Regions from separate parts of the Brenneria nigrifluens DSM 30175 genome, predicted to be linked through region 3. Evidence: predicted binding sites of a transcription regulator. Region 3 holds the regulator's gene; each other region holds the start of a gene.
What was found. Region 3 encodes PurR, which represses purine synthesis genes. Its sites were predicted from a motif close to CANGCAAACGTTTGCNTG; they were not measured.
Positions count from the first base shown of each region.

Region 1: a site for PurR is predicted at 3,269-3,286, ahead of epd (erythrose-4-phosphate dehydrogenase). Genes of this name have one in related genera too.
Region 2: a site for PurR is predicted at 4,227-4,244, ahead of rbsD (D-ribose pyranase). Genes of this name have one in related genera too.

Region 1 covers NZ_CP034036.1:653,880-660,364, forward strand. The annotation lists gene loiP (metalloprotease LoiP) at 58-810, opposite strand; gene tkt (transketolase) at 1,182-3,176, shown strand; gene epd (erythrose-4-phosphate dehydrogenase) at 3,534-4,550, shown strand; gene pgk (phosphoglycerate kinase) at 4,623-5,786, shown strand; gene fbaA (class II fructose-bisphosphate aldolase) at 5,911-6,485, shown strand, end outside.
Region 2 covers NZ_CP034036.1:4,768,979-4,775,463, reverse strand. The annotation lists gene kup (low affinity potassium transporter Kup) at 1-1,256, shown strand, start outside; gene qseC (quorum sensing histidine kinase QseC) at 1,286-2,635, opposite strand; gene qseB (quorum sensing response regulator transcription factor QseB) at 2,632-3,294, opposite strand; gene EH206_RS22410 (YgiW/YdeI family stress tolerance OB fold protein) at 3,519-3,923, shown strand; gene rbsD (D-ribose pyranase) at 4,259-4,678, shown strand; gene rbsA (ribose ABC transporter ATP-binding protein RbsA) at 4,686-6,191, shown strand; gene rbsC (ribose ABC transporter permease) at 6,199-6,485, shown strand, end outside.
Region 3 covers NZ_CP034036.1:2,458,913-2,465,397, forward strand. The annotation lists gene EH206_RS11515 (Grx4 family monothiol glutaredoxin) at 1-36, opposite strand, end outside; gene EH206_RS11520 (C40 family peptidase) at 361-1,119, shown strand; gene cydH (cytochrome bd-I oxidase subunit CydH) at 1,216-1,305, opposite strand; gene purR (HTH-type transcriptional repressor PurR) at 1,674-2,690, shown strand; gene cfa (cyclopropane fatty acyl phospholipid synthase) at 3,303-4,463, shown strand; gene EH206_RS11545 (riboflavin synthase) at 4,534-5,169, opposite strand; gene EH206_RS11550 (MATE family efflux transporter) at 5,477-6,485, shown strand, end outside.

The DNA.
Region 1 (6,485 bases), 1.8 Mb from region 3:
AAGGCGCCGGATGGGGAAATCGTTTTCAACGACTAATTATTATTAAATTCGTAACCATTACTTTTCAGCGGCAATACGTTCACGAATATGTTTGGCCCGCTCTTCTGACGGGGGATGCGAATCAAACATGCTGCTTTGATGTCCGGCATCCAGTTTGGCCAGTTTTTCAAAGCTGGTCGCCAGCCCTTCGGTTTTGATGCCGCGTTTCTTCAACAGCTCAAAGGAATAGTCATCGGCCTGCTTTTCCTGTACCTGTGAGAATTGCGCATTGAGCAGTTTTTCACCCAGATCGGCAAGCTGGGACTGTGACAACGAGGCGGCGACGCCGCCGGTGGAAGAGATAGCGGTTCGCGCCGCCGTCGCCGCGTAAGCCAACTGCATCGCCCTGCGGGAGTGACCAAGCGCGACGTGCCCCATTTCATGACCCAGAACGCCCTCGACTTCATTATCCGTCATCAAATCCATCAGGCCGCTGTAAACACGGATACAGCCATTAGCCATTGCCCAGGCGTTCACATCTTTTGTCAGGTAGACTTTGTAGTTGGCCGGGGTGCCGTTAATATCGTGGCCTAATGCATCGGCGATTTTATTCAGACGCTGGGTGTAGGTGCTGCCGGCAGGCGCGATTTGGGCTTCTTTGTCCATTTGCTCGCAGGATTGATCGCTGAGCGTTTTTACCTGTTCATCACTCAGGGTAGCCGCCTGAAAGGCCTGTGCCCCGGACTGCATTAATGTACCTGTGTCAAAGTTTTGGCAAGCGCTCAGCGGTATGGCGATACAGAGCGCCAGCACAGAAGTACGAATATTCATAAAATCATCTCCCTACGATAGTCATTAAGTGAATTAGCGGTGAGTAACGGCGAATCGTCGCGTGGGTTATATGGCGTTAACGATAAACGAGCATGAACATAACCGAAAACTGCGTTTATAAAAAGATCCGCGTGACGGCGAGGATTCCGATCACGGCCGCTATGGCGCCCGATGACCGCCGTTCTTGTGGGCTATCCGCCCGGTCGGAAAAATGAGATGAAATCCTCTTTTTTGCTCACGGTTCCAAGTGCATTCACCTTGATTTTAATGTACATTTATAGTCATCTTTTCTTTGTCTTTATTAGCTAACGTATTGATTAGTATACCATATGCCTGTCAAGGCATCTGTTCAATCCGATCTGGAGTAAAGCATGTCCTCTCGTAAAGAACTTGCCAATGCTATTCGTGCGCTGAGCATGGATGCGGTGCAAAAGGCCAAATCCGGTCATCCGGGCGCACCGATGGGTATGGCGGATATCGCCGAAGTCCTGTGGCGTGATTACCTTAACCATAACCCCGCCAACCCGCACTGGGCTAACCGCGACCGCTTCGTGCTGTCCAACGGCCATGCTTCCATGCTGATTTACAGCCTGCTGCACCTTACCGGTTACGACCTGCCTATTGAAGAGTTGAAAAATTTCCGCCAGTTGCATTCCAAAACCCCCGGCCATCCGGAGTACGGCTACACCGCCGGGGTGGAAACCACCACCGGGCCGCTGGGGCAGGGCATCGCCAACGCGGTCGGCATGGCGATTGCCGAACGTACGCTGGCGGCGCAGTTTAACCGTCCCGGCCACGAGATTGTCGACCATCATACCTATGTCTTCCTGGGCGATGGCTGCATGATGGAAGGGATTTCCCACGAAGTCAGCTCGCTGGCGGGCAACATGAAACTGGGCAAACTGACCGCGTTTTATGATGACAACGGCATCTCTATCGACGGCCATGTCGAGGGCTGGTTTACCGACGACACCGCCGCGCGTTTTGAGTCTTACGGCTGGCATGTGGTACGCGGCGTGGACGGACACGATGCGGACGCCGTCAAGCGCGCTATCAGCGAGGCCCGGCTGGTGACCGACAAGCCGTCGCTGCTGATGTGTAAAACCGTGATTGGTTTCGGTTCGCCGAACAAGGCCGGCACGCACGATTCCCACGGCGCGCCGCTGGGCGACGGCGAGGTCGCCGCGTCTCGCGAACAGCTGGGATGGAAGTACCCGCCGTTTGACATTCCCGCGGAGATTTACGCCGAGTGGGATGCGAAAGCCGCCGGTCAGCGCAAAGAAGCCGCCTGGGATGAGCTCTTTGCCGCCTATGCCAGCGCTTACCCGGAACTGGCCGCGGAATTCAAGCGCCGTACCGACGGCGCCCTGCCGGATAACTGGCAGGCCGACGCGCAGAAATTCATTGAGCAGTTGCAGGCGACCCCGGCGAAGATCGCCAGCCGTAAAGCCTCGCAGAACGCGCTGGAAGCCTACGGTAAACTGCTGCCGGAATTCCTCGGCGGTTCCGCCGATCTGGCGCCGAGCAACCTGACCATCTGGTCCGGCTCCAAATCGCTGGATAAAGACCATGCGGGCAACTATATCCACTACGGCGTGCGTGAATTCGGCATGACGGCGATTGCCAACGGTATCGCGCTGCACGACGGCTTTATTCCCTATACCGCCACGTTCCTGATGTTTGTGGAATACGCCCGTAATGCGGTGCGTATGGCGGCGCTGATGAAAATCCGCAGCATTTACGTTTATACCCATGACTCCATCGGCCTTGGCGAAGACGGCCCGACGCACCAGCCCGTGGAGCAGTTGGCCAGCCTGCGGGTGACGCCCAACCTGAGCGCCTGGCGTCCGGCGGATCAGGTGGAAACCGCGGTGGCGTGGAAATATGCCATTGAGCGCCAGGACGGTCCGACGGCGTTGATACTGTCGCGTCAGAATCTGGCTCAGCAGGAGCGTACCGCCCAGCAGCTGGCCGATGTGGCGAAAGGCGCCTATGTGTTGAAAGACAGCGGCGGCCAGCCGGACGTGATCCTGATTGCCACCGGTTCCGAAGTCGAACTGGCGGTGGGCGCCTATGACAAACTGACGGCGGAAGGGCGCAAGGTGCGCGTGGTATCGATGCCTTCCACCGACGCGTTCGACAAGCAGGATGCGGCCTACCGTGAAGCGGTGCTGCCGCAGGCGGTGACGGCGCGCGTGGCGATCGAAGCGGGCATTGCGGACTACTGGTACAAGTATGTCGGCCTGAACGGCGCGATTGTCGGGATGACGAGCTTCGGCGAGTCCGCTCCGGCGGAGCTGCTGTTTGAAGAGTTCGGTTTCACCGTGGATAACGTGGTGACGAAGGCTAAGGCGTTGTTGCAGTAAATTCCGCACCGGGCGATAGCCGCCATCTGGGCCGCCAGAGCGATCTGGCGGCTTTTTGCTGGTTGTTTCGTTTCTGCCGCTCCACCACCTTCCAGCCCGCCGTTTGCCAGGTAGAAATATGACGTGCGTCACTCTTCTGGCACCCGCCTAGTGAGAATATTTCTTTTGCAGGCTAATTCGTTTATGCTAGCTGAAGCGTTTCAGTTGTGATGTTGGTTGCATTTTATCAGCCGCTATCGGGCCATCTTCCAGAGGGAAGCGGCGCGGAGGGTCAGGAAGCACAAGAAGCGGTTTATTCCTTGTGGCGTACTGACTATCCTATGAGCTTGACGCGACCACCAAAACACAGGAAGTTCCATGACGATCCGTATTGCGATAAACGGTTTTGGCCGAATTGGCCGCAATGTTCTGCGTGCGCTGTACGAGTCGGGCCGCCGGGCGGAAATTGCGGTGGTAGCCATCAACGAACTGGCAAGCGCAGAGGGGATCGCCCACCTGCTCAAGTATGACTCCAGCCACGGACGTTTCTCCTGGGATGTTCGTCAGGAATGCGATCAACTGTATGTCGGAGAGGATTGTATCCGACTGTTGCATCAGGCCGATATCCAGCAGTTGCCCTGGCGTGAGCTCGGCGTTGACGTGGTGCTGGATTGCAGCGGGGTATATGGCAGCCGTGAAGACGGCGAAGCGCATCTGGCCGCGGGGGCGAAGAAGGTGCTTTTTTCGCACCCTGGAACGCCCGATCTGGATGCCACCGTGGTGTTCGGCGTCAATCATCAGAATTTACAAGCCGAACACCGTATCGTGTCGAATGCATCCTGCACCACCAACTGTATTATTCCCATTATTAAACTGTTGGATGACGCGTTTGGTATTGAAAATGGCACGGTAACGACGATCCACTCGTCGATGAACGATCAGCCGGTGATTGACGCCTATCATCACGATCTGCGGCGTACCCGCGCCGCCAGCCAGTCCATTATTCCGGTGGATACCAAACTGGCGGTGGGGATAACGCGGATTTTCCCGCAGTTCGTCGATCGTTTTGAGGCGATATCCGTTCGGGTGCCGACGATTAACGTCACGGCGATCGATTTAAGCGTTAGCGTAAAAAAAGCGGTAAATGTTAATGAAATCAACGTACTATTTCAAGAATCAGCGCATGGGGCATTTCGTGGTATAGTTGATTATACCGAATTGCCGTTGGTTTCGGCCGATTTTAACCACGATCCCCACAGTGCCATCGTTGATGGCACGCAGACGCGGGTCAGTGGTCAGCATCTGATTAAAACGCTGGTCTGGTGCGATAACGAATGGGGTTTTGCCAACCGGATGTTGGATACAACCCGGGCGATGGCGACCTGCGGTTTCTAGTACGAGGGTATTGGTCGGCGATCGATACCTCGCTCAAGCAACTTTAAAAGAGAATCAACAAGAGGATTCACCATGTCTGTAATTAAGATGACCGATCTGGATCTGGCCGGCAAACGTGTACTGATCCGCTCGGATCTGAACGTGCCGGTAAAAGAGGGTAAAGTGACGTCTGATGCGCGTATCCGCGCTTCTCTGCCGACCATCGAAAGCGCGCTGAAACAGGGCGCCCGCGTGATGGTGACTTCCCACCTGGGACGTCCGACCGAAGGAGAATACAACGAAGAGTTTTCTCTGCAGCCGGTGGTCGATTACCTGAAAGAGAAATTGTCTTCCCCGGTTCGTCTGGCAAAAGATTATCTCGATGGCGTAGACGTTGCGGAAGGCGAGCTGGTCGTTCTGGAAAACGTACGCTTCAACAAAGGTGAGAAGAAAGACGACGAAGTGTTGGCCAAAAAATATGCCGCGCTGTGCGATGTATTTGTGATGGACGCTTTCGGCACCGCGCACCGCGCTCAGGCTTCCACCCACGGCGTGGGTAAATTCGCCCCCGTCGCCTGCGCCGGCCCGCTGCTGTCAAATGAACTGGAAGCATTGGGTAAGGCGCTGGGTAACCCGGCGCGTCCGATGGTGGCCATCGTCGGCGGTTCAAAAGTTTCCACCAAGCTGACCGTGCTTGACTCCCTGTCCAAAATCGCCGACCAACTGATTGTCGGCGGCGGTATTGCCAATACCTTCGTTGCGGCCCAGGGTCATAACGTGGGTAAATCCCTGTACGAAGCGGACCTGATCCCCGAAGCGAAAAAACTGCTGGAAACCTGTGATATTCCGGTGCCGAGCGATGTCCGCGTAGCGACGGAATTCTCCGAAACCGCCGCGGCCACTCTGAAATCCGTCACCGCGATTAAAGACGATGAACAGATTCTGGACCTGGGCGACGTTTCCGCCGAACGTCTGGCGGACATTCTGAAAAACGCCAAAACCATTCTGTGGAATGGCCCGGTAGGCGTATTTGAATTCCCGAATTTCCGTAAAGGCACCGAGATTGTCGCCAGAGCCATTGCCGAAAGCGATGCGTTTTCCATCGCCGGCGGCGGCGACACGCTGGCGGCGATCGACCTGTTTGGTATTGCCGATAAAATTTCCTATATTTCTACCGGCGGCGGCGCTTTCCTGGAGTTCGTCGAAGGGAAAAAACTGCCAGCGGTTGTTATGCTGGAAGAACGTGCGAAACAGTAACGCTTTAGGTTGAGCTCGGTTCACTGCCTCAACCCTGGTCGTCCCGTCAGTGGTGTCGGGACGGCTATCGATTTAACGATAGATTTTTTTAACCCCCCACGGCCAACGAAACGGGACGCGTAACATGTCTAAAATTTTTGATTTCGTAAAACCTGGTGTCATCACTGGTGATGATGTTCAGAAAGTTTTCGCAGTAGCGAAAGAAAACAAATTCGCCCTGCCGGCAGTAAACTGCGTCGGCACCGACTCAATTAATGCCGTGCTGGAAGCCGCAGCCAAAGTACGCGCGCCGGTGATCGTTCAATTCTCTAACGGCGGTGCGGCATTTATCGCGGGTAAAGGCCTGAAGGCGGAAGGCCAGCAGGCGGCTATCCTGGGTGCGATTTCCGGCGCGCACCACGTGCATCAGCTGGCGGAACACTACGGCGTGCCGGTTATTCTGCACACCGACCACTGCGCCAAAAAATTGCTGCCGTGGCTGGACGGGCTGCTGGATGCCGGTGAAAAACATTTTGCCGCCACCGGTAAGCCGCTGTTCTCTTCCCACATGATCGATCTGTCTGAAGAGTCTCTGGAAGAAAATATTGAAATCTCCAGCAAATATCTGGTTCGCATGGCGAAACTGGGTATGACGCTGGAGATTGAACTCGGCTGTACCGGCGGTGAAGAAGACGGCGTGGACAACAGCCATCTGGATAA
Region 2 (6,485 bases), 2.3 Mb from region 3:
GCTTCTTCGCCGAATACCAAACGGTGTCGTTTTTCGCGTTGGGCGCGGTGGTGCTGGCGATTACCGGCGTGGAGGCGCTGTACGCGGATATGGGGCATTTCGGCAAGTTTCCCATTCGTCTCGCCTGGTTTAGCGTGGTGCTGCCGTCGCTGGTGCTGAACTATTTCGGCCAGGGCGCCTTATTGCTAAAACATCCGGAAGCGATTAAAAACCCCTTCTTTCTGCTGGCGCCCGGTTGGGCGCTGATACCGTTAATGGTGCTGGCCACGCTGGCGACGATCATTGCATCGCAGGCGGTTATTTCCGGGGTGTTTTCACTTACGCGCCAGGCGGTTCGTCTGGGGTATCTTCCGCCGATGCGCATTGTCCACACCTCCGATATGGAATCCGGCCAGATTTATATTCCGGTGGTTAACTGGCTGTTATATATCGCGGTGGTGATAGTGATCGTCAGCTTTGAGCATTCGAGCAGCCTGGCGGCCGCGTATGGCATCGCGGTAACCGGAACCATGGTGTTGACCAGCATCCTGTTCTGTACGGTGGCGATAAAAAACTGGCACTGGCACCGCTATCTGGTTTGGATATTGCTTACCGGGCTGCTGCTTGTCGATGTGCCGATGTTTTTAGCCAACGTGGGGAAAATCCTGTCCGGCGGCTGGCTGCCGCTGATGCTGGGCACGGCGATGTTCGTCATTATGACCACCTGGAAAAGCGAACGCTTCAGGTTGCTGCGCCGCCTGCATGAACACGGCAATTCGCTGGACGCGATGATCGCCTCGCTGGAGAAATCGCCGCCGCTCAGGGTGCCGGGCACGGCTGTTTACCTGTCGCGCGCCACCCACGTTATCCCGTTCGCCCTGTTGCACAACCTGAAACACAACAAGATATTGCACCAACGGGTGGTGCTGCTGACCATGCGTAACGAAGACGCGCCTTATGTGCTCAATGCCCGGCGGGTGACGGTGGAACAGCTTTCGCCAACCTTCTGGCGGGTTATCGCCAACTACGGCTGGCGCGAAACCCCCAACGTGGAAGAGGTGTTTCACCGCTGCTGGCAGGATGGCTTGACCTGCCAGATGATGGAAACCTCGTTTTTTATGTCCAATGAATCGCTGACGATGGGGAAACGCCCCTGGTATCTGCGCATGCGCGGCAAGCTGTTTATGATGCTCAGCCGCAATGCCCTGCGGGCGGGCGATCAGTTTGAAATCCCCCCCAACCGGTTGATTGAGCTTGGTATTCAGGTGGAGATTTAAATCGTTCAACGCGCTGGGAAAGCAGCGCGTCACCAATTTACCGCGACCTTCAGACCCCCTTCCGGCCGATTGGCGAAGGTCGCCCGCATGCCGTGCAGGCGGGCGATATTATTGACAATGGAGATGCCCAAACCGCTGCCGGACTTCTCCTGTCCCGGCGGGCGAAAAAAGCGTTCGCCGACCCGCGCCAATACCGCGTCGTCGATGCCCGGCCCCTCATCGCTAACCTGTATGCATCGCGCCGTGAGCGTCAGCGTTACCGTTCCGCCCTGGTGGCTGTAGCGAATGGCGTTATCAAGCAGATTGCGAATCAGCAGCGTCAGCAGCAACGGGTGCCCCTGGCGAACGATGGGATCTTTCGGCACCTCCAGCTTCAGTTCAATGCCTGCCGCCTGCGCTTTATGGTAATGGTCGATAACCATTTGCTGCAGCAGCGCCTGTAGTTCCACCGGCTGCCGCTCGTCGGCGAACGATTCCGAGTCAAGCCGCGACAGCGTTAACAGCTGATCCACCAGCCGCGCGGCGCGATCGATTCCCTCGTCCAGATTATTCAGGGCATGGCGGCGCACGGGTTCGTCATCGTAAGCCAACTGCGCCAATTCCGTCTGCACCTTCAGCGCGGCCAGCGGGCTGCGTAATTCATGTGCGGCGTCCGCGGTAAAGCGGCGCTCGCGCAGCAGCATCTCGCCGATGCGCACGAACAGGCTGTTAAGTTCATTCACCAGCGGGCGCACTTCCTGCGGAACGGCATGGGTATCCAGCGGGGCGTCGTCCTCCGGCGGACGCCGGCGAAGCTGCGTGGCGAGGCGTTTCAGCGGCGACAGTTCGCGGGAAACCAGCCAGAACATCAACAGCAGCATAACCGGCAGGGCAAACAGCCAGGGCAGGAGGTTGGTTTTTACCAGCCCCAGCGCCATATCCTGACGGTACTCCCACTCCTGGCCTACCACCACCACATAACGATTATCCGCCGTCGCCAGCCATACCATGCGCCACCGGTCGTTATCATCGCGCAGCCTGCCGTTGGTGAAGCCGTTTTGCGCGTAGTCGAAGATAAAATCTTTGCCGTTCTCGCCGTCGTTCAGCGCCATCCGGCCGTCGCGGGTAAAAATGGCGAAGGCCAGCGCGTCGTCCTCCTGTTCCCCGCGCCTTTCGCGCACCAGGCTTTTGGTTTTCGGCAGGGAGGGGGAATCCACCTCGATTTCATCCGGATGCATGGTGGCCAGCCGCTTGGCGAACAGCATCTGCTGGGTATCGAACAGCTCGTTGATATGCTCGCGGGTTTGATGCCACGACAGGATCCCGGCGGCGCCCCAGCAAAGCAGCGTCAGCAGAACAAAACCGGCGATCAGCCGTAAACGCAGGCTGAGGCGCGTCATGGCGCCGCTCCCAGAATATAGCCGACGCCGTGCACCGTGCGGATAAATTCGCTGCCCAGTTTTTTACGCAGGTGGTGAATATGCACTTCCACGGCGTTGCTGGAAACGTCGTCGTCCCATCCGTAGAGCTTTTCTTCCAACTGCGAACGGGTCAGCACCCGCTGGGGGTTCATCAGGAACAGCTCAAGCAGCGCCAGCTCGCGGGATTTAAGCGCCACCGGTTGATTATTGCAGGTAACGGTGCGGGAACCCGGTTCAAGGGATACCGCGCCGTGGGTCAGCGTGGGCTGTAATTGACCGTGCCGGCGGCGGATTAACGCCTGCAGGCGCGCGGCAACTTCCGCCAGAGCAAAAGGTTTGCACAGATAGTCGTCGGCGCCCGACTGCAGGCCGGCAACGCGCTGTTCCAGCGCGTCCCGCGCGGTGAGGATCAATACCGGCTCATCTTGTCCGTCCTTACGCCACTGGCGCAGGATATCCAGCCCGTCTATTTCCGGCAGACTCAAATCAAGGATCGCGGCGTCATAGGGGGCGGCTTGCAGCGCGATCAGCCCGGCTTTGCCCTGCATAAACCAGTCAACGCTAAAGCCCAGCTTAATCAGTCCGGCCTTGATGCCGTCGCCAATCAGACGATCGTCTTCTATCAACAGTATTCTCATCACCGCCCACCCTATTTGTATACAATGATGTTATACGGTTTAACGCGCCGGATTGACAACCGGAAAAACCATAAACGGGTGGTGATCCACAGGATTAATAAATATAAGAGAAACTGAACTATACTTAAGATTCTGTTAAGAACATTTTGTTTAACTCGTCGCGTCAGACAAACAACGCGCAGTTTTACTGCACGACGACAAGAGATAAATAAGGAAAAGATGCTATGAAAAAGACAGCCGCTGTATTTGCTATCGCTGCGTTATGTTCCGCGCCGGTTTTCGCCGCCCAAAGCGGCGGAGGATTTTTGGACCCGAACGCCAAAACGACGCAACATCAGCCTGCCCAGGGCGGGTTTTCAAACCCTAACGGCAGCGTAACCACGGTAGCAAAAGCGAAAGATCTGAAAGATGACAGCTGGGTGACGCTGCGCGGCAACATCGAGCAGCGCGTCGGCGATGAGGATTATCTGTTCCGAGACGAGACGGGCACCATCACGGTTGAAATCGATGATAAATACTGGAACGGACAGACCATATCGCCGCAGGACAAAGTTGAACTGCAAGGCGAGCTCGACAAGGGCTTTAACTCGGCCGAGCTGGATGTCAAACAGGTGAAGAAAATCCAGTAATCGCCCGCTGATGCCCATCGTTTAAAAATCGGCAAACGGGGGATAAGGGAACCCATTCCCTGTTTCCCCTGATGCTTCGCCAACGCTTTCCATTTGATGCAACCTTTTCAGATTATTGACAAATTTCGTTATTAAGGAGAGCGTGGCGAGGGGCCGAGTATCTCAAGCTTACAGACTACTCTATAAATAATCTCGTCCGGCATTCGCCGTTTTATTTTCCCGCCAACGAAACGTTTCGATAACGATCACATTTTTGTAATCTTCTCTTTGCCTTTCCGCGTTATCTCTTTCTACAATCATCACCAGCGAAACGTTTCGCTGGCGAGATAAAGAACATGAAAAAAGCGGTATTACTACATTCTGAGGTTTCTGCGCTTATTTCCCGGCTGGGGCATACCGATCGGCTGGTTATCGGCGACGCCGGTTTACCTATCCCCGATACCACTACCCGTATCGATCTGGCGTTAACCCACAACGTGCCGACTTTTTTACAGGTGGTTGCGGCGGTAACCAGCGAGATGCAGGTCGAAGCGGCGATCCTGGCGCAGGAAATTATCGAAAAAAATCCACAACTTCATAAAGCGTTACTTGATCAGTTGAAACAACTTGAGCTGAACCAGGGAAACTCCATTGAAGTGCATTATGTCAGTCATGAAGATTTTAAGATCCAAAGCGGAAAAAGCCGGGCGGTCATTCGCAGCGGGGAATGTTCCCCGTATGCCAATGTCATCCTTTGCGCCGGCGTAACGTTCTGAGGAATCGATGCAACCTTTACTGCAACTGCAAGGAATCAATAAGGCGTTTCCCGGCGTTAAGGCGCTTTCCGGCGCCGCATTGAACGTTTACCCGGGGAAAGTCATGGCGCTGGTGGGGGAGAATGGCGCCGGCAAGTCCACCATGATGAAGGTGTTGACCGGCATCTATAACAAAGACGCCGGCAGCGTGCGTTTTCTGGGAAACGAAGTGGATTTCAGCGGTCCCAAAGCCTCCCAGGAAGCGGGGATCGGCATTATCCATCAGGAGCTTAACCTGATCCCCCAACTGACGATCGCGGAAAACATCTTTCTCGGCCGTGAATTTACCAACCGTTTTGGCCGCATCGACTGGAAAAAGATGTATCAGGAAGCGGACAAACTGCTGAAGCGGCTTAATCTGCGCTATGACAGCCGGCGCACGGTGGCGGAACTGTCGATTGGCGATCAGCAAATGGTGGAAATCGCCAAGGTGCTGAGCTTTGAATCGAAAGTCATCATTATGGATGAACCCACCGATGCTTTGACCGATACCGAAACCGCGTCGTTATTCAGCGTAATTAAAGAGCTACAGGCCGAGGGGCGCGGCATTGTCTATATTTCCCACCGTCTGAAAGAAATTTTCGAAATATGCGACGACGTCACCGTGTTCCGCGACGGTCAGTTTATCGGCGAACGCACGGTCAGTGAGCTGCAGGAAGAACGGCTGATTGAAATGATGGTGGGGCGCAAGCTTGAAGAGCAATATCCGCGCCTGAACCAGGCGCCGGGAGCGGTTCGCCTGCTGGTGAAAAATCTTTCCGGGCCGGGCGTGGATGACGTCAGCTTTACCGTACGCAAAGGGGAAATTCTTGGCGTGGCGGGGCTGATGGGCGCCGGACGCACCGAGTTGATGAAGATCCTTTACGGCGCGCTGCCGCGCACGGCGGGCTACGTGGCGCTGGACGGCCGCGAAGTGGTAACCCGCAGGCCGCAGGATGGCCTGGCGAACGGCATTGTTTATATTTCCGAAGACCGCAAACGCGACGGGCTGGTATTAGGCATGTCGGTTAAAGAGAACATGTCGTTAACCGCGCTGCGCTACTTCAGCCGTCGCGGCGGGCGGCTTAAGCATCCCGAAGAGCAGCTGGCGGTGGGCGATTTTATCCGTCTGTTCAATATCAAAACCCCGTCCATGGAACAGCCTATCGGGCTGCTGTCCGGCGGGAATCAGCAAAAAGTCGCCATCGCCCGCGGCTTGATGACCCGCCCTAACGTACTGATTCTCGATGAGCCGACGCGCGGGGTCGACGTGGGAGCGAAGAAAGAAATTTATCAGTTAATCAATCAGTTCAAACAAGAAGGGCTGAGCATCATACTGGTGTCGTCCGAAATGCCCGAAGTATTGGGAATGAGCGATCGCGTAATCGTGATGCACGAAGGTCGTTTAAGCGGTGAATTTTCCATTGAGCAAGCTACCCAGGAAGCGCTGATGGCCGCGGCCGTTGGTAAGCAATACGGCGTAAAGCAGGAGTAAGTCAGACATGAGTTCCCAATCTATCGCGGCAAAGCGCTGGTTCAGCAAAGAGTGGCTATTGGAGCAGAAATCACTGATTGCCCTGCTGATCCTTATTGCGGTGGTGTCCGCCATGAGCCCCAACTTTTTCACCCTGAACAATTTGTTCAATATTCTGCAGCAAACCTCGGTGAACGCCATTATGGCCGTGGGAATGACCCTGGTCATTCTTACCTCCGGCATCGATCTTTCCGTCGGGTCTTTGCTGGCGCTGACCGGCGCGGTCGCCGCCTCGATTGTCGGCCTTGAGGTTAA
Region 3 (6,485 bases):
CTGGCGCTGAATCTTTTCAATTGTCGTTGTCGTCATTCTCTTGCTTCCTTAACCTATAGGATGGCTAATTAACCATCTATCAGATGAGCCGTTACAGCGCCATCCACTCAAGGATATTGTACCGAGGGCGGCAGCCACAAAAAAACGCTATTTTTTATGTGGGTATATTTTCACCGCGGCACGGCCTTATTGGATGATAATTCACCGCGCCAGTGACGATAAATCCACCGAAAAAACCACCATTAACTTTTTTTCACTATTTTGTATGAAGAAAGGAGATATTCCCACTGTTTTATAATGTCGTTTTCGGGAATACTGTGCGTATCGGCGATTTAAGGACTATTACCGCTCGTTGCTATCATGCGCTTATTTACCGGCCTCTTTATATTATGTTTCAGCCACCTGTTGGTGAATTTGGCGCAGGCGGCCCCGTATACGCCGGATTTGGCGCCGCAAAAGAGTAAAAAAACGGCTACCGTCAAAGTCATTGCAACCGCCGATAACGCTAAAACCCCCCGCTCCACCAGACATAAACGGCAGCAGGCGCCGTCAAGAACGACGGGCAGTACGCCGGCGCTGGTTAAAAAAAACCTCAAAAAATTGCCGCCGGAAACCCGCCACAGGCTTTACTCCGCCCATTCCAAAACCAAAGCCGCGCGGCAAGACAAAACGGGAAAAGGATTGACGCTAAGCGAAGCGCATAAAAAACGCTTTCAACATGCCAAATTAACGGCGATGAATAAGCTGATGGGCCAGATGGGTAAACCTTATCGCTGGGGAGGGGCATCGCCGTTCACCGGCTTTGACTGCAGCGGTCTGGTTTATTACGCCTATAAAGACGTGGTCAAAATCGCTATCCCGCGCACGGCGAATGAAATGTACCACCTGCGCGATGCGGCGCCGATTAGCAAAAACGAGCTGGAAAGCGGCGATCTGGTGTTCTTCCGCATCAACAATCGCGGCGCGGCCGATCACGTTGGGGTTTATCTGGGAAACGGAAAATTCATTCAGTCGCCGCGTAGCGGCGCGGATATTCGTATTAGTAAACTGAGCGAAGATTACTGGCGGGAGCACTATGTCGGCGCACGCCGCGTGGTCACTCCCCAGACCGTTCGTTAACCGGCTAGGGGCCAACGCCTGCGCGGAGAGAATGCGGACAGGTTTTACGCTTTAAACCTGTCCGTGAAGATAAAAAAGAGACTCGGCCCAGGGCCGTTAATTCAGTACGGCGGCAAAGCTGAATATCAAGATCATCGCCAGCGCGCCGATGGTAGCCAGCAACGATATTTTCAGGTCAGTATCCATAGGCGTCTCCTTTTTCGCGCACACCAATTATCAAAAGAAAGTATCGACCGTCCAAACTTCAGGGTAAAACTGCGTATTGCGATTGACAGTCTTTCATAGTTTGAGAAAAAAATCTCATACCGGCGTCTCGCTAATAGTATAAATTACCGCTTCCACTTTAGTGGCAAATCGGACAAAATCCGCTGTCTGACGACAGGCCGCGTATGGGTGTATCGGTCGAAAAACGCCAGCCTTGCCCCTTCAGGTGTAACATTCGGCATTCTCCTTCTGAAACCCTGTTTTTATCTGGAAAGAGAACATTAAACGCAGGCAAACGATTAACAATATACTTACGACTGTAAGTAAGTCGCTTCAGGAGTCATTTTTACATGGCAACGATCAAAGATGTGGCAAAACGTGCTGGCGTTTCTACCACAACCGTATCGCACGTGATCAACAAAACACGTTTCGTCGCCGAAGAGACCAGGGCCGCCGTCAGGACGGCAATCAAGGAATTACACTATTCACCCAGTGCCGTCGCCCGCAGCCTTAAGGTCAATCACACCAAAACCATTGGTTTGCTGGCGACCTCAAGCGAAGCTCCCTACTTTGCTGAAATCATTGAAGCCGTCGAAAACAGCTGTTACGCCAAAGGTTACACGCTGATTTTGTGTAACTCACATAACAATCTCGATAAACAGCGCGCCTATCTTTCCATGCTGGCCCAAAAACGCGTCGATGGATTGCTGGTTATGTGCGCCGAATACCCGCCTGAATTGCTCAGCATGCTGAAAGACTATCGCAACATTCCGATGGTGGTCATGGACTGGGGGCAGGCCCACAGCGATTTTACCGATACCATTATTGATAACGCCTTTGAGGGCGGCTATATGGCGGGCCGCTACCTTATAGAGCGCGGCCATCGGGATATCGGCGCCATTCCCGGCATTCAGGAACGGAATACCGGCAGCGGGCGCTATCTTGGATTTTTAAAAGCGCTGAACGACGCCAATATTCAGATTCATGATGAATGGATCGTGCAGGGAGATTTCGAGCCTGAATCCGGCTATAAGGCGATGCATCAGATTCTGGCGCAAAAACACCGGCCGACGGCGGTGTTCTGCGGCGGAGATATTATGGCTATGGGGGCAATCTGCGCCGCCGATGAGCTGGGGCTGCGCGTTCCCCAGGATATTTCGGTCATCGGATACGACAATATCCGCCATTCCCGCTTTTTCACCCCGGCGCTGACCACCATCCATCAGCCTAAAGAACGGCTGGGGCAATCGGCTTTCGCCATGTTGCTGGACCGCATCACCAGCAAGAGGGAAGACGCACAGACCATTGAGGTACACCCCGCCCTTATCGAACGCCGTTCCGTGGCCGACGGCCCATTCCGCGATTAACGACGTTACTCCTGAGAACGGAAACGCGCGCCACGCCAACAATGCTTCGGCCAATTTATACTTGTACCTTGGCCGAAGCAGTCATAAACTGAACAGCAGTTTTTAGCACGACAATCATAATTTTTACCCTAAATAATTCGAGTTGCAGGAAGGCGGCAAGGGAAGGACAAATTCGTCGGGAACGAATTTGACCAGCTAACGGCTGGCCTGCGGTGAGAGACAGGATGTCTCTCATTTAATCCCGATGAGCTTACTCAAGTAAGTGATTCGGGTGACTGACAAATCTGCCTGGAGCAGATTTGAACGCTGCTTGCAGCGGCCCCAACGGGGTGAGGCCCAGGGAGGGGCCGAGTAATGCAGCCAACGCATCTGCAGCTTGAAGTATGACGGGTATATATTTAATTCACTATCCTTTGAGCGTTAAGCGCATAGGGAGTTTGCGTATTTATCTTAGGATGAGTGCCTCTACGTGTTTGCGTACCGGCTTTTTTCTCTTCATTTTCCTCTGATATTCGGAGAGTAGACGATGGGTGATCCCACCGATACCGATTGGTAATAATTGTCTATGCTTTCCTTGCGGGTGTTTCGCGAGCAGCAAGGTAGGGAGAAATTATGAGTTCATCATGTGTAGAGGATGTCGAGGAACTGGGCCGTCATCATACGTCATGGTCCCGGATTGTGCGTGAAATGCTGGACATGGCCGATGTAAAAATCAACGGTTCCCGCCCTTTTGATATCAAGGTCAAGAATCCTGATTTTTTTAAACGCGTATTGCGTGAAGGATCATTGGGATTGGGTGAAAGTTATATGGATGGCTGGTGGGAATGTGAGCGGCTGGACGTTTTTTTTCATCGCATACTACGCGCCGGACTGGATGAAAAAATACCTCAGCACCTGAAAGATATTTTGCGCGTCGCCGCCGCACGGCTGATGAATCTGCAATCCAAAAAACGCGCCTGGATAGTCGGCGAAGCGCACTATGATCTAGGTAATGACTTGTTTTCGCTGATGCTGGACCCCTATATGCAGTACTCCTGCGGCTACTGGAAACAGGCATCCACCCTGGAGCAGGCGCAGGAAGACAAACTGGAGATGATCTGCGAAAAGCTGCAGCTTCAGCCAGGAATGACGCTGCTGGATATCGGCTGCGGCTGGGGCGGATTGGCGGAATTCGCCGCACGCCGGTACGGCGTCTCCGTTTGCGGCGTCACTATTTCCAAAGAACAGCAAAAATTAGCCCAGCAGCGCTGCCAGGATCTGGACGTCACGATTTTGCTGCGGGACTATCGCGATCTGGATATGCAATTCGATCGGGTGGTTTCGGTGGGCATGTTCGAGCATGTCGGACCGCGCAACTACGACACCTATTTCCGGGTGGTCAGTAAAAATCTTAAGCCGGACGGGTTATTTTTACTGCACACCATCGGCGCCAAAAAAACCAGCTCCAAAGTCGATCCATGGATTAATAAATATATTTTCCCCAACGGCTGCATTCCTTCCGTACAACATATCGCCCATGCCAGCGAACCCTATATGTTGATGGAAGACTGGCATAACTTCGGCGCCGATTACGATCGCACCCTGATGGCCTGGCACCAGCGTTTCCAGCAACACTGGCCGGAAATTTCCGATCGCTATTCCGCGCGATTCCGCCGTATGTTCAGCTACTACCTTAATGCCTGCGCCGGCGCGTTTCGCGCCCGCAATATTCAGCTATGGCAGGTGCTGTTCAGCATCAACGGCATCGAAGGCGGCGTACGGGTTCCGCGCTAAAATAGCCTGACGTCAAACCGTCCCCCAAAGCCGCACGATTATCCAACCGGCAGGGGCGCGGATTTACGCGTTACGCCTCGGACGGCAGCTCGGACGCATGCCGGCTGGCCAAGACCCGTTCTACCGTATCTACCACCGCCTGTGTCTGCGGATCAATTTCGATATTCACCCGTTGCCCCAGGCGCCGCTGTCCCAGCGTGGTGCGGTGCAGCGTCTCGGGAATCAAATGCACGCAGAAGCGGTTGCGGGTAACTTCACCAATCGTCAGGCTGATCCCGTCAATGCCGATGAACCCTTTATGCAGCACATACTTCATCAGCGATTCGTCCGCCAGACGGAACCAAATCTGATGGTTATTTTCTGAAACCAGAATTTTCACCACTTCCGCCGTACAGATAATATGACCGGACATAATATGCCCGCCGATCTCGTCGCCATATTTCGCCGCCCGCTCCAGGTTGACGATATCGCCCGCGTTAATATCCCCCAGATTGGTCAACCGCAGTGTTTCTTTCATCAAATCAAAACTGACGCGATCGCCCTCCACCGAGGTTACCGTCAAGCAGCAGCCGTTATTGGCCACGGAAGCGCCGGGAACCAATCCCGGCAGTAATTCGGGCGGAAGTTGCACCACATGGGTACGAAAATTTGCTTTTTCATCAATGGACACCACCGGCGCGGTGCCTTGAACAATACCGGTAAACATCAGGCTTGCCTCTTAAAACTGTGTAAAGAAATAACTGCCGGGCGATACCGCCGACGCGCGCATCGCTGATTGAAATAAGTCGCTAGCATGCAGTGTGCCCCATATGAAGATGAAAACCAAACCGCATTGCCAATAATCGCCGGACATATTAACCGCCATGATGTCCGCGGTTAATTTATTCGCCGGCGAGCTGGTTTACTTCAGGCAAGTCGTTACAATATCAACCTTATCTCTATCGGCGATATCATTGTGTTTATCCAAGTTTAATTATCCCGCTATCCGGTTGGTTAATTCAAGGAAGGTGTTTGTGCAGAAGTACCTGTCTGAAACGCGTAAGTTATTGGCGCTCGCGGTTCCTGTCATCATTGCACAAGTGTCTCAGACATCCATGGGGGTGGTTGATACCATTATGGCCGGCGCCTACAGCGCCACCGATATGGCGGCGGTTGCCGTAGGCACCTCTATCTGGCTGCCTGCCATCTTGTTCGGGCACGGATTATTACTGGCGCTGACGCCGGTGGTTGCCCAGTTAAATGGTTCCGGTCGCCGCGATCGTATCGCGCATCAGGTTCGGCAATCCTTCTTTCTGGCGCTGGTGGTTTCCCTGTTAACCATGCTGGCGCTTTATCAGGGACAGCACATTATCCGCCTGATGAACAATGACTCGCCCGAACTGGTTGAAAAAGCCATCGGCTATTTACACGCCCTGCTCTGGGGCGTGCCTGGCTACCTGTTCTATCAGGTTTTACGCTGCCAGTGCGAGGGCCTGTCAAAAACCCTGCCGGGCATGATTATTGGGTTTATCGGATTGTTGATTAACATCCCCATTAATTATATTTTCATCCACGGCAAGTTAGGCATGCCGGAACTGGGCGGGGTGGGCTGCGGCGTGGCGACGGCGTCCGTTTACTGGATCATGTTGCTGCTGATGGCGGCCTACACCAGGCGTGCGGTCTGGCTGCGTGATATCAGGTCGCCGCAGCGATTCACACCGGACTGGCACACGCTGAAGCGCCTGTTTACTCTCGGCCTGCCCATTGCGCTGGCGCTGCTCTTTGAAGTGAGTTTATTCGCCATCGTCGCGCTGCTGGTTTTACCGCTGGGCGTGGTGGATGTCGCCGGTCATCAGATCGCGCTCAACTTCAGCTCCCTGATGTTCGTTCTGCCGCTTTCCGTGGGTATCGCGACGACAATACGCGTCGGCCACCGACTGGGAGAAGGCTCGGTGCACAATGCCCGCATTTCATCGTATACGGGACTGCTAACCGGCGTGGTACTGGCATTCTGCACCGCAATTTTCACTACGCTATTGCGCG